One region of the Roseiconus lacunae genome, then DNA from elsewhere that is predicted to be linked to it. Evidence: riboswitches for the same ligand, from Rfam matches in the RefSeq annotation. Region 1 holds a riboswitch; the other holds the start of a gene.
The links. Region 1 has a riboswitch for cyclic di-GMP ahead of FYC48_RS06135 (Flp family type IVb pilin). Riboswitches for the same ligand answer to the same signal wherever they lie in the genome.
Positions count from the first base shown of each region.

Region 2: linked by a shared signal. The riboswitch ahead of FYC48_RS00775 (response regulator transcription factor) and the one ahead of FYC48_RS06135 (Flp family type IVb pilin) in region 1 are both predicted to bind cyclic di-GMP.

Region 1 covers NZ_VSZO01000001.1:1,630,518-1,635,180, reverse strand. The annotation lists gene cpaB (Flp pilus assembly protein CpaB) at 1-816, opposite strand, end outside; gene FYC48_RS06140 (A24 family peptidase) at 1,094-1,651, opposite strand; gene FYC48_RS06135 (Flp family type IVb pilin) at 1,972-2,151, opposite strand; cyclic di-GMP riboswitch class I at 2,295-2,373, opposite strand; gene FYC48_RS06130 (Flp family type IVb pilin) at 2,758-2,937, opposite strand; gene FYC48_RS06125 (SGNH/GDSL hydrolase family protein) at 3,420-4,142, shown strand; gene FYC48_RS06120 (thiamine phosphate synthase) at 4,200-4,663, shown strand, end outside.
Region 2 covers NZ_VSZO01000001.1:226,300-230,962, forward strand. The annotation lists gene FYC48_RS00765 (dockerin type I domain-containing protein) at 1-1,675, shown strand, start outside; gene FYC48_RS00770 (aminotransferase class I/II-fold pyridoxal phosphate-dependent enzyme) at 1,817-2,965, shown strand; cyclic di-GMP riboswitch class I at 3,178-3,260, shown strand; gene FYC48_RS00775 (response regulator transcription factor) at 3,297-3,761, shown strand; gene FYC48_RS00780 (hypothetical protein) at 3,847-4,059, shown strand; gene FYC48_RS00785 (chemotaxis protein CheW) at 4,157-4,663, shown strand, end outside.

The sequences.
Region 1 (4,663 bases):
GACGACTTTTTTGCCATGAGACTCTGCTCGAATCGGTTCGGTCGTGTCTTGGTTCTGGTTCTGATTTTGTAGCTCTGCTTCCTTACGAAGTCGCTCTTGTTCGTCGCGGCGATCCTGTAAATCCTGCAGGAACATCTTTGCCGACTCACTCATCTCGCCTTCGGCAAGCGTGCCCTCATCCGCCGATGGGCTTCCAAGTGACAACGAGATCTCGCCTAGCTTTTTGGCGAAATCAAACGCATCAACATCGGCCCGCCGAATCAGCAGCTGAATATTCCTTGCATTTCGTGGTCGCGGGTTCTCCTCACCGAACTTGGTGATACCGTCAATCCCGTAAACTTTCACACCGGTCAATACATCCAGTGCGGTATCGCTGGGAAAGAATTCACCCTTTGTGAAGAACCCACGGATATCTACTCGGTCACCGGGGCTGACTAAGTTGACTGTTCCGTCACGACCGGCCTCAAGTGAAACGACGGAATACCCTTGAGGTACAACTTTGTCCTCTACTTCGTTCATCAATTTGACGTCAAGCATCGGCTCGCCTTCGTAGAGCGGAACCTTTGCAAACCGCCCTTCGAACTGCGTTAAATCTGCCGAAGAGCCGATCGGAACGCGATCGGCAGGCCATTGTTCGAGGCTGAGTTTATCGGCGGTGATTTGTTCTTCGGCATTGATGGCCTGGGTTGTCACCAGGATTTCCACCATCTGAATCTGAGTGCCGCCGTTTTGCGCCTGCATCCATTGCCCGACCCCAACGGCCGCGATGGTGCCGCAGATGCCGGCAAGTAACAGGAAAAGTGATTTGTTTCGCATGGCTCGGGCTGGTACAGGACCAGGAAAAGGCGTATTGGGTGTGGAGGACGTCGCTAGCAGGGAGCTTCCGACCCGCTCTTTTCGTTCGGACATCGGAAGCGGTTGCCTACAACCACGCAGACTACAGAGTCAGGATTGGCTTAACGGTTCAAAGCCACCTGTCTGACAGGCTTGCCGTAATCGACAAGCCTTGCCATCACTGGCACCGAAAGGCCAACCGCGCCCCCCAGAAAGAGCCGTTTCTTTGGTATCCGAATGCCAATGTCTGATCTTGCGTTCAGACCAACATTCCGGCGTAGGCAAAATAGAGAATTGAGCCGATTGCCATGGGAATTCCGTATGGGAGAAGATACATGGTCGGCTTTCGCTCACGGGCGATCTTCGAGAGTTCTGAAGGCTTACGAATTGTTTTCCATTCTTCCAAAATTTGCATGCCTTGAGCGTAATGCTTTGTCCACTCGCCGCTTTTCCAGACCATCAAGACGGCCATGATGCCACCGACGATTGCGGTTGCCGCAAATGCATAGAGCGTGACCACGGTGCCCAACCAGGCACCGACGCCCATCAGCAGTTTCACGTCACCACCGCCCATCCCACCGACGTTGCGAAGAACTAGCAGCAACATCATTCCGACAAATGTTGCCAGCAAGCTGTAGCCGAGCCCGCTAAGGCCGCCTTCGAAAGTGCAGTTGATCCAGCCGCAAACAATAAAAGGAAAGGTCAGCCAGTTTGGAACCTTTAAGATCTTGCCGTCGATCACCGCGGCAACGATCAACACAACGGTGACGAACCAGACGGTCCAGTTTTCCGTGATTCCTTGGATTAGCGTTTCCATGAATAGACTCCCCGTAGCGAACAAATTTTGATGGTTAGTAGGTTGTAAGAGTGCTTCGAGCGGGCGAAGGGCAGTGTCAGTTCAACTTCAACGCGGTCCCAAGACCCAGCTGAACATGGCGAACAACAACGTGATGAAACAGCATGAAAGCTGCCAAACGTGTTCGGTGGCGTCAGCGGGAAGCAGTGGATAGTTCATGTTTGTTCTTTAGCGCAAAAAGAACTCGACGTGACCGGTGAAATGATTTCGCGTTTCACCGATCAAACGCCGAGAGTCTCTCAAACAGTCATTGGCATACCACAAGGTCGCCAAAAACTTGATCAGTTAGCAGCGATGGCCGCTCCGACTTCTTCGAACTTCTTGTTCGATTCGGTACCGATCGTTCCGACTGCGGCCAAGCAGACGACGACGATCAAGGCCAACATCACAGCGTATTCAACTGCGGTCGGGCCATCTTCTTCCTTCAAGAACTCAACGATGCTATGTGCGAACTTCTTCATTATTCAAACTCCTCAGTTGAAAGCCGAATGCTTCTCAGGTTCGGCTTTCGACGTTGACTTAATGGGCCAATTCAACGCGAATAAGGTCCCGAAAAAGAAGCAGCCACGTCTCCATCATGCCTCGGCGATCTCGCGATCGTTCCCTCGGCAGCCCGGCGATCCTGCGTGGAGGACCCGTAGCTTTGCGCCCCGCCCTTTCGGAACGGTTTGCCTTTATCAGGGGATTTCGGCTGTCCGGTCACCATCTGGACCTTCGATGGCCCGGCTCCCAGAAGCGAACATCATGTTCCGCTCTCGATAGAAACCTATGTCACGAACCGCCTTCGTCAAAAAAAAGGGAAAGAACAAAGTCAACCGATCACGGGGACGTTGCCGTTAATCCAGATGTGACGAATAAGATGCCTCGACCATCCTCTGGCGGGAGCACAAACGTATGCAATTGTTCCCCGCCATTGGTTCCAAAAACCTTTGCTTAAGACAGTGATCAATGCGACGCTTCGCGGATTTCTTCGCGGTGCCACAAGCCCATGAAAAAACCCCGACGCCAAAACTGACATCGGGGTCGATACGAGAATCAAATTCTCGGCAGTGAGCTGCGCCGCTAAGTTAGTTAGCAGCGATGGCAGCACCGACTTCTTCGAACTTTTTGTTCGACTCGGTACCGATCGTTCCGACTGCGGCCAAGCAGACAACGACGATCAAAGCCAACATCACAGCGTATTCAACTGCGGTGGGGCCATCTTCTTCTTTCAGAAACTCAACAACGCTATTGGCGAACTTTTTCATTTTCAAACTCCAGGTTTAATTCAAATCGTAGTGAGGAACGCACCCGATGACTCGTGTCCGGTGACGCGTGCCGTTCAGTAGCGTCCTCACTATCGAAACTATGTCAGATTCGCAGCGGACGCCGGTAAAGTCCGCTGATCGACGAGAGTGATCTGTCGAACCGGTTGCGATACGACGATTGGCGCGGTTGTGCGGCTAACAGTGCTCCGTTCCGATCAATCGGATGACAGTTGCCCGCACAAATCTTCCCCCAAATTAATGGCAACCTAAGTTGTGGGCTGTCCGTTAACCGCCTCGTCAGAGGGGAGCTTTGCTCACGAATGTTCGCCCCGACACATCAGTCCGGGTTTTGACCATTCTCTTCCGCCTCACGCATTTCGAATCGGCATGGCGATCGCGATCTCGCACACGACGATGCGCCACGGGATTACGATGTGCGGGGTCTGGTTCAATTTCGTTTCCCTACTAGCCTTCCAGTGCCAATGTCCCTCCTGCGAATGACTTCCGTCGCCTGCCTCGTCGTGGCCGTCAGCTTCACTGCGGCCGCACAACGCCCTCAGAACCCCGCATTTACGGATCCCGATGCCGATCCCAACCTGCCGAACGTACTGCTGATCGGTGACTCTATTTCGATCGGTTATCACGTTGATGCTCGGAAGGCGCTTGCCGGAAAGGCCAACGTTTACCGCCCCAAAACGAACTGCGGTCCGACGACGCGAGGTCTCGAGAATATTGAACAGTGGTTGGGCGATCGGAAGTGGGACGTCGTGCACGCCAATTGGGGACTGCACGATTTGAAATATATGGGGCCGAACAACGAAAACTTGGCCGCTCCCGATTCCGAAGGGGCGCATCAGCAAGTACCGATCACCGAATACGAAGCCAACATCGAGAAACTGTTCCGACGAATCAAGCAACAAGCGAAAGTTGTCATTTGGCGCGAGACGACCCCGGTTCCTGAAGGTGCCGGCGGACGGGTTGCCGGCGATTCCAAGAAATACAATGCCGCCGCCGCGAAAGCGATTGCCAAAGTCGGTGGTATTGAAACGGACCCAATGTTTCGGTACGCCGAATCGGTCGCGGATCTTCAACGCCCCAAGAACGTTCACTACACTGCCGAAGGTTCAAAGAAACTTGGCCAGCATGTCGCAGAGATTGTCGAAAAAGCAATTGCCAGCCAATCGACCGCCCCAGCGAAGCAATAGCGATAACTCCCGTCTTCATTCATTGTTCGACGCGGGACCACGACGAGAGATCAATTCATGGAAAGCCACTCTCAAGAAACCGCGTATCGAATCTTGGATGCTTCCGCCAATCGTGTCGCGGAAGGTTTGCGAACGATCGAAGAATTCTTTCGGTTCGGACTTGATGACCCTGTCGGAACCGAATCGATCAAGTCACTCAGACATGACCTGACATTAGCATTTGGAAAACTCAGCCGGCAAAGCCTGTTGCACAGTCGCAACACCGATGCCGATGTAGGCACGACCATCGAAACGCCGCAGGAATACCGTCGATCAAAACTGAGCGATGTTCTTGCGGCCGCAGCCGGACGAATCCAACAATCCTTGCGAGTGATTGAAGAATACGGCAAGACGATCGATCCGATCTTCGCGAAGCAGATCGAAGCGATTCGCTACCGCGCCTACACGTTGCTCAAAGACTGCGAGCTAAAAGCGATTCGTAGTGACCGTACGTCGAAGCTTACCGACGCCGTCCTGTATGT
Region 2 (4,663 bases), 1.4 Mb from region 1:
TCTGTTAGCGGCAACGCCCATGGAAATCTACGCCATGCGTCTGGTCAACACGATGCGTTCTGATCCGCCGGCGTTCGCCGAAGTGCTCGACGACATGCGGCTCAATCGTGCCTCCAGCGGACACGGTTATGCTAACACGGATCCCGTTTGGGTGGATCTACGTCAAGCCATTTCAGTCAGCTTGATGCCCTCGAATGTTCCCGCCGCGATTAGCTTGCTGCGTTCGACCGACCCACTGCCACCGCTCGCCTGGGAAGATTCGTTGTTCGCCGAGTCGAACAACCATAATCAATGGATGCAGTCGACTTGTTTTGCCCATAGCACTCCCGAATCAGCCGCCGCGTCGCCGTGCCTCGTTCAGCTTCCCGGATTGCCCTACAACCCACAACGGGCCGCCAGTAATCCCGATCGCATCGGAGAAAATACGCTCGGCGAGTGGAGCAGTGGAGCTTTTAATGAAAATATCGGCTACCAATCCGGACCGACAATGCCAGCGACGCGGCAGGCGTATGCCGTCGGCAGCGACGGTCATCGACAACGCCAAGCTTACTATGACGTCGTCAATTTTGTCCTGGAATTCAACTCCGGTTCTCTCGGTCATCTCGAAGCACTGCTGCACCCACGGCGTGACGCAATTGGCATCGCATACGAAACGATCGATGGCTTCAGCCAAGTCTCTTCGGACACCAACTTCTTAACGACTCATACACTCTCACGAAACGCTTCGATCGGTGGCTATCTGACAGGCGTCATGTTTGACGATCAGAACCGTAACGGTTGGTTTGACCTCGGCGAGCAGATCGGAATGGATGGGCCGGGCCAATTGGGCGATCGTGGTAAGGGGTGTGTCTTGGTGACATCCATCGATGCCACTTTTTCAGAACACTTTTGTACCGACGCCGACCAGGTCGGGCGACTATCGACTTTCTTGCCCGCCGGTGAGTACTGGGTGGACGGCGGAGTCACTCGGCAACTTGTCGAATTTCAATACCAAACTCAAAATCAGAATGTCGATGTGAGTTCGCTGCTGCGACAGCGTTCGATCGTTGACGTTGGCTACCAGGCAATCGTTACGACGAAAGTCGACGGCGACTTCACACTGCCCGCCTGGTCTGGGTATCAAACATTGATGGTCGAAGCGATGACCGATTCGACGTTGCAGATTAACACGGCAAATCACATCGGAAGTGAATTATGGATCACTAACGATGATCGTATTGACCTTGGTGTCCATGCGGGAAACCAGATCACCGCGTCACTGACCGCTGGTGAAACCTATGCGATCATCGCTTCGACTGATTTCGAGGCACTTTCATTTTCAATTTCGATCGAGGGGAACGTCCGCCCGATTCTAACCAACGTCTTAGACTTCGCCGATGTAGACCAGTCGGGGACGGCCACACCGCTAGATGCGTTGATTGTGATCAATCAAATCGCCCGACAATCAACGATCGATTTGCCGGATCAATCGCCTTATTACGTGGACACCAACGGTGATGGGCAACTCACACCACGAGATGCGCTTCGAGTACTCAATGCAATCGGCGCACGTCAAGCGAACGCGGAACCTGAGTCCGTCATGAGGACCGAAGCGGCCACGGGGAATCTTCCGAGGCGACTCGCCGATGAAGTGACGGTTGATCAAGTATTTGCAGTCCTTGGTCGACTGTTCTAACGCAATGATTCACATATGATCTTAGGGTTCGCCGGATCGCGATCGCTCGGGTTGGGTGCAATCTCAAGGACTCACTTCTGTCGGCCGACGTTCACACCGCATTTTTGATTGAAACATTGCACTCGCTCGACTGATCCTTCTATGTCCCGTGACCAAGATTGGCAAGATTTCGAATCGTCACTTGTTTCATTGAAGGAACAGTCGCGTATTCGACGACTCGTTCCGCGACAATCGAAAGGGACCGAACTAATTGATGCCGACGGAACAGTATTGGTAAACTTCGGCACCAATGACTACCTTGGACTTGCGGCCGAACCCTTCAACGCCAAGACAAGCGTTGGCGGCGCCGGCGCGAGTGCCCTCGTTTGTGGATGGTCGGCACAGCACGGGGCGCTCGCTGAACGATTGGCTGAGTTCGAGCAAACCGAAAGTGCGGCATTGTTTCCGAGCGGATTTGCCGCCTGTAGTGGAACCGTCGCGACGCTTTGCAAGTCAGATGATCTTATTCTCAGTGATCGGTTAAATCACGCATCGCTAATCGATGGATGCCGACTAAGCCGAAGCGAATGTGTTGTCTATCCCCATCGAGACGTCACCTTCGTTGCCGAACTGCTGCGGCAGAAACGATCGCATTATCGCCGGGTATGGATCGTCACCGAATCGGTATTCAGCATGGATGGGCATGTTGCGCCATTGCCGGATCTTGTCAACATTGCCGATCGCTACGACGCAACGTTGATCGTTGACGAAGCCCATGGTACGGGAGTTCTGGGCCAGCATTTATCGGGGGCTTGCGAAGCATTCGGTTTGAAGGGACGCGTGCCGATTCGGATCGGAACGCTTAGCAAGGCGATCGGCAGTCAGGGCGGCTTTGTTGTCGGGCCGCAAGTGATCGTTGATTATCTCATTAATCATTGCCGGCCATTGATTTTTAGTACCGCGTTGTCGCCGTTAGCAGTCGAATCGGCTTCTCGGTTTTTCCAAAACCCGAAGCGATTGGTCGAGCGCCGTGACCGAGTTGCAAAATTTGCTGCGCGACTAAGGCAAACGCTTGGCCTGCAAACCGAAACCATCGAGGCTGGAATACCGATCGTGCCTTGGGTCATCGGCGGTGACGGTGATGCCTTGGCAAAGGCGGCTCAGTTAAGACAGCTGGGGTTGTTCGTCCCCGCGATCCGCCCACCGACGGTACCTCCGGGGACGTCTCGATTACGGATTTCACTCTCCGCTGCTCTCGAAGATTCGATGTTTGAACGTTTAATAGCAGGTCTGGGGGGGGCCGCGAATTAGATCGGACAAACGCAATCCATTTCCTAGGCAAAAGTCGGGAATCTCTTCGTCAAAAGTGACGGCCGCAAGGGCGGCCAATTGTTTCTGACTTTCTCTAGTTTCGCTTGACTCTCTGTCACCGTGACCAACCCTTCACGCAGAGTGCCACCTCCTGCGCAGTGTAAGCGTGGATGCGGTGGCCTTGAGTGAGTCATCCGGCGGTGTCCGGGTGCTCGCGACAAAGGCAAGCCGACCGCGAGGTCGTGCACGCAAAGTGACGGATCTCTCCGCAAAGAGAGATGGCCGCACTACCGAACGAACACCCCACGCACTGTATTGACGCATCTTTGCGATGCCTGTCGATACCGGAGTCTATCGAATGACCGTAACGCAATCGTCCGCCGATACTCTCGGCCGGCTACGCCATGCACCCGCGCGAGAACGCTCGGTCCTCGTTGCTGATGACAGTCTCACGGTGCTCCGCCTGATCGATCGCACCTTGCGTGAAGCCGGGTACCGCGTCCTATTGGCAGAAGACGGCCGCCAAGCTGTCACGTGCGCACTCGCTGAACAGCCAGATTTGGTCGTTCTCGACATCAACATGCCCGAACTCGATGGGTATGGAGTTTGTCACGAATTGTTCTCCAATTCCAACTGGGACAGTAATACCCCGGTGATCTTTTTGACCTGTTCTGACGCTCCGCACCTGACCGTGCTCGGCGAAGAACTGGGAGCTTTTCTGTCCAAGCCGACCGAACCCGAGTTGTTGCTCGAGACCGTCGCGATGCTGATCGATCGTAAGGTCACCGCTCAATAGATCATCCAACAGTACGTAACTGCGAGCGATCGCAGCAACTGGGATAAATCGATCACCACGCTCGTCGCTCGTTAACGGCCTCTTCATGAATCACCCTACCGCCGCCAACGCCCCTGATGACTTCGAACTGACCGTCGAAACCCTCGACGCTTGGGAGCTTGAACTCGATCAGTTTGCGACACAGATCACTCGTCGGCTGAACGACCTCGCCGAACAATGTGGTCCGCAAACGACGACGGAGGCAACCGATGCGTTTGAAGCGTTACAAGCGTTGCACAATCACTCCGGACAACGGTGACGGTGTGATCGTGAGCAGGCGTTGAATCGCCTGAGTGCAATACGGACGAAACTTTCGCGGTGGTCAGAGCACCATTACACAACACCCCAATAAGACGATGGATAGCGTAATCCCTCAACGATCCCGGATCGAAAACCTCAGCGACAAGCACTGCGTGTTTTGCTGTGGGGATGCCATCTTTGCAATTCCTGCGACCACGGTCCGCGAAGTCACGATCATGCCAACGATCGCGCGTGTGCCTCTGAGTCACCCGTCTTTATCAGGGATCGGAAATCTTCGCAGCGAGTTTCTTCCGGTGATCGATCTTGAACCGATCGTCGGTAATCAAGCCCGACGCAAAACGACCATCGGTCAATTGATCGTGATCGAAAACCAACTCGGCGATTGGTCAATCGCGATAGATAAGGTGATTGCGATCGACGGAATCGAAACCCACATCGACGCCACTCAGCGTAGTGACGAAACCACCAACTTCATGCTCGGAACGGCTACATACCAAGGCAAGGTAATCAGCGTCCTTGACGTCCATGGTTTGCAGCGTATCGCCCAACAGACGCTTGAGTCACAGTGGGCAAGTTCTGATTCACCATGGTCGGTTTCGTCC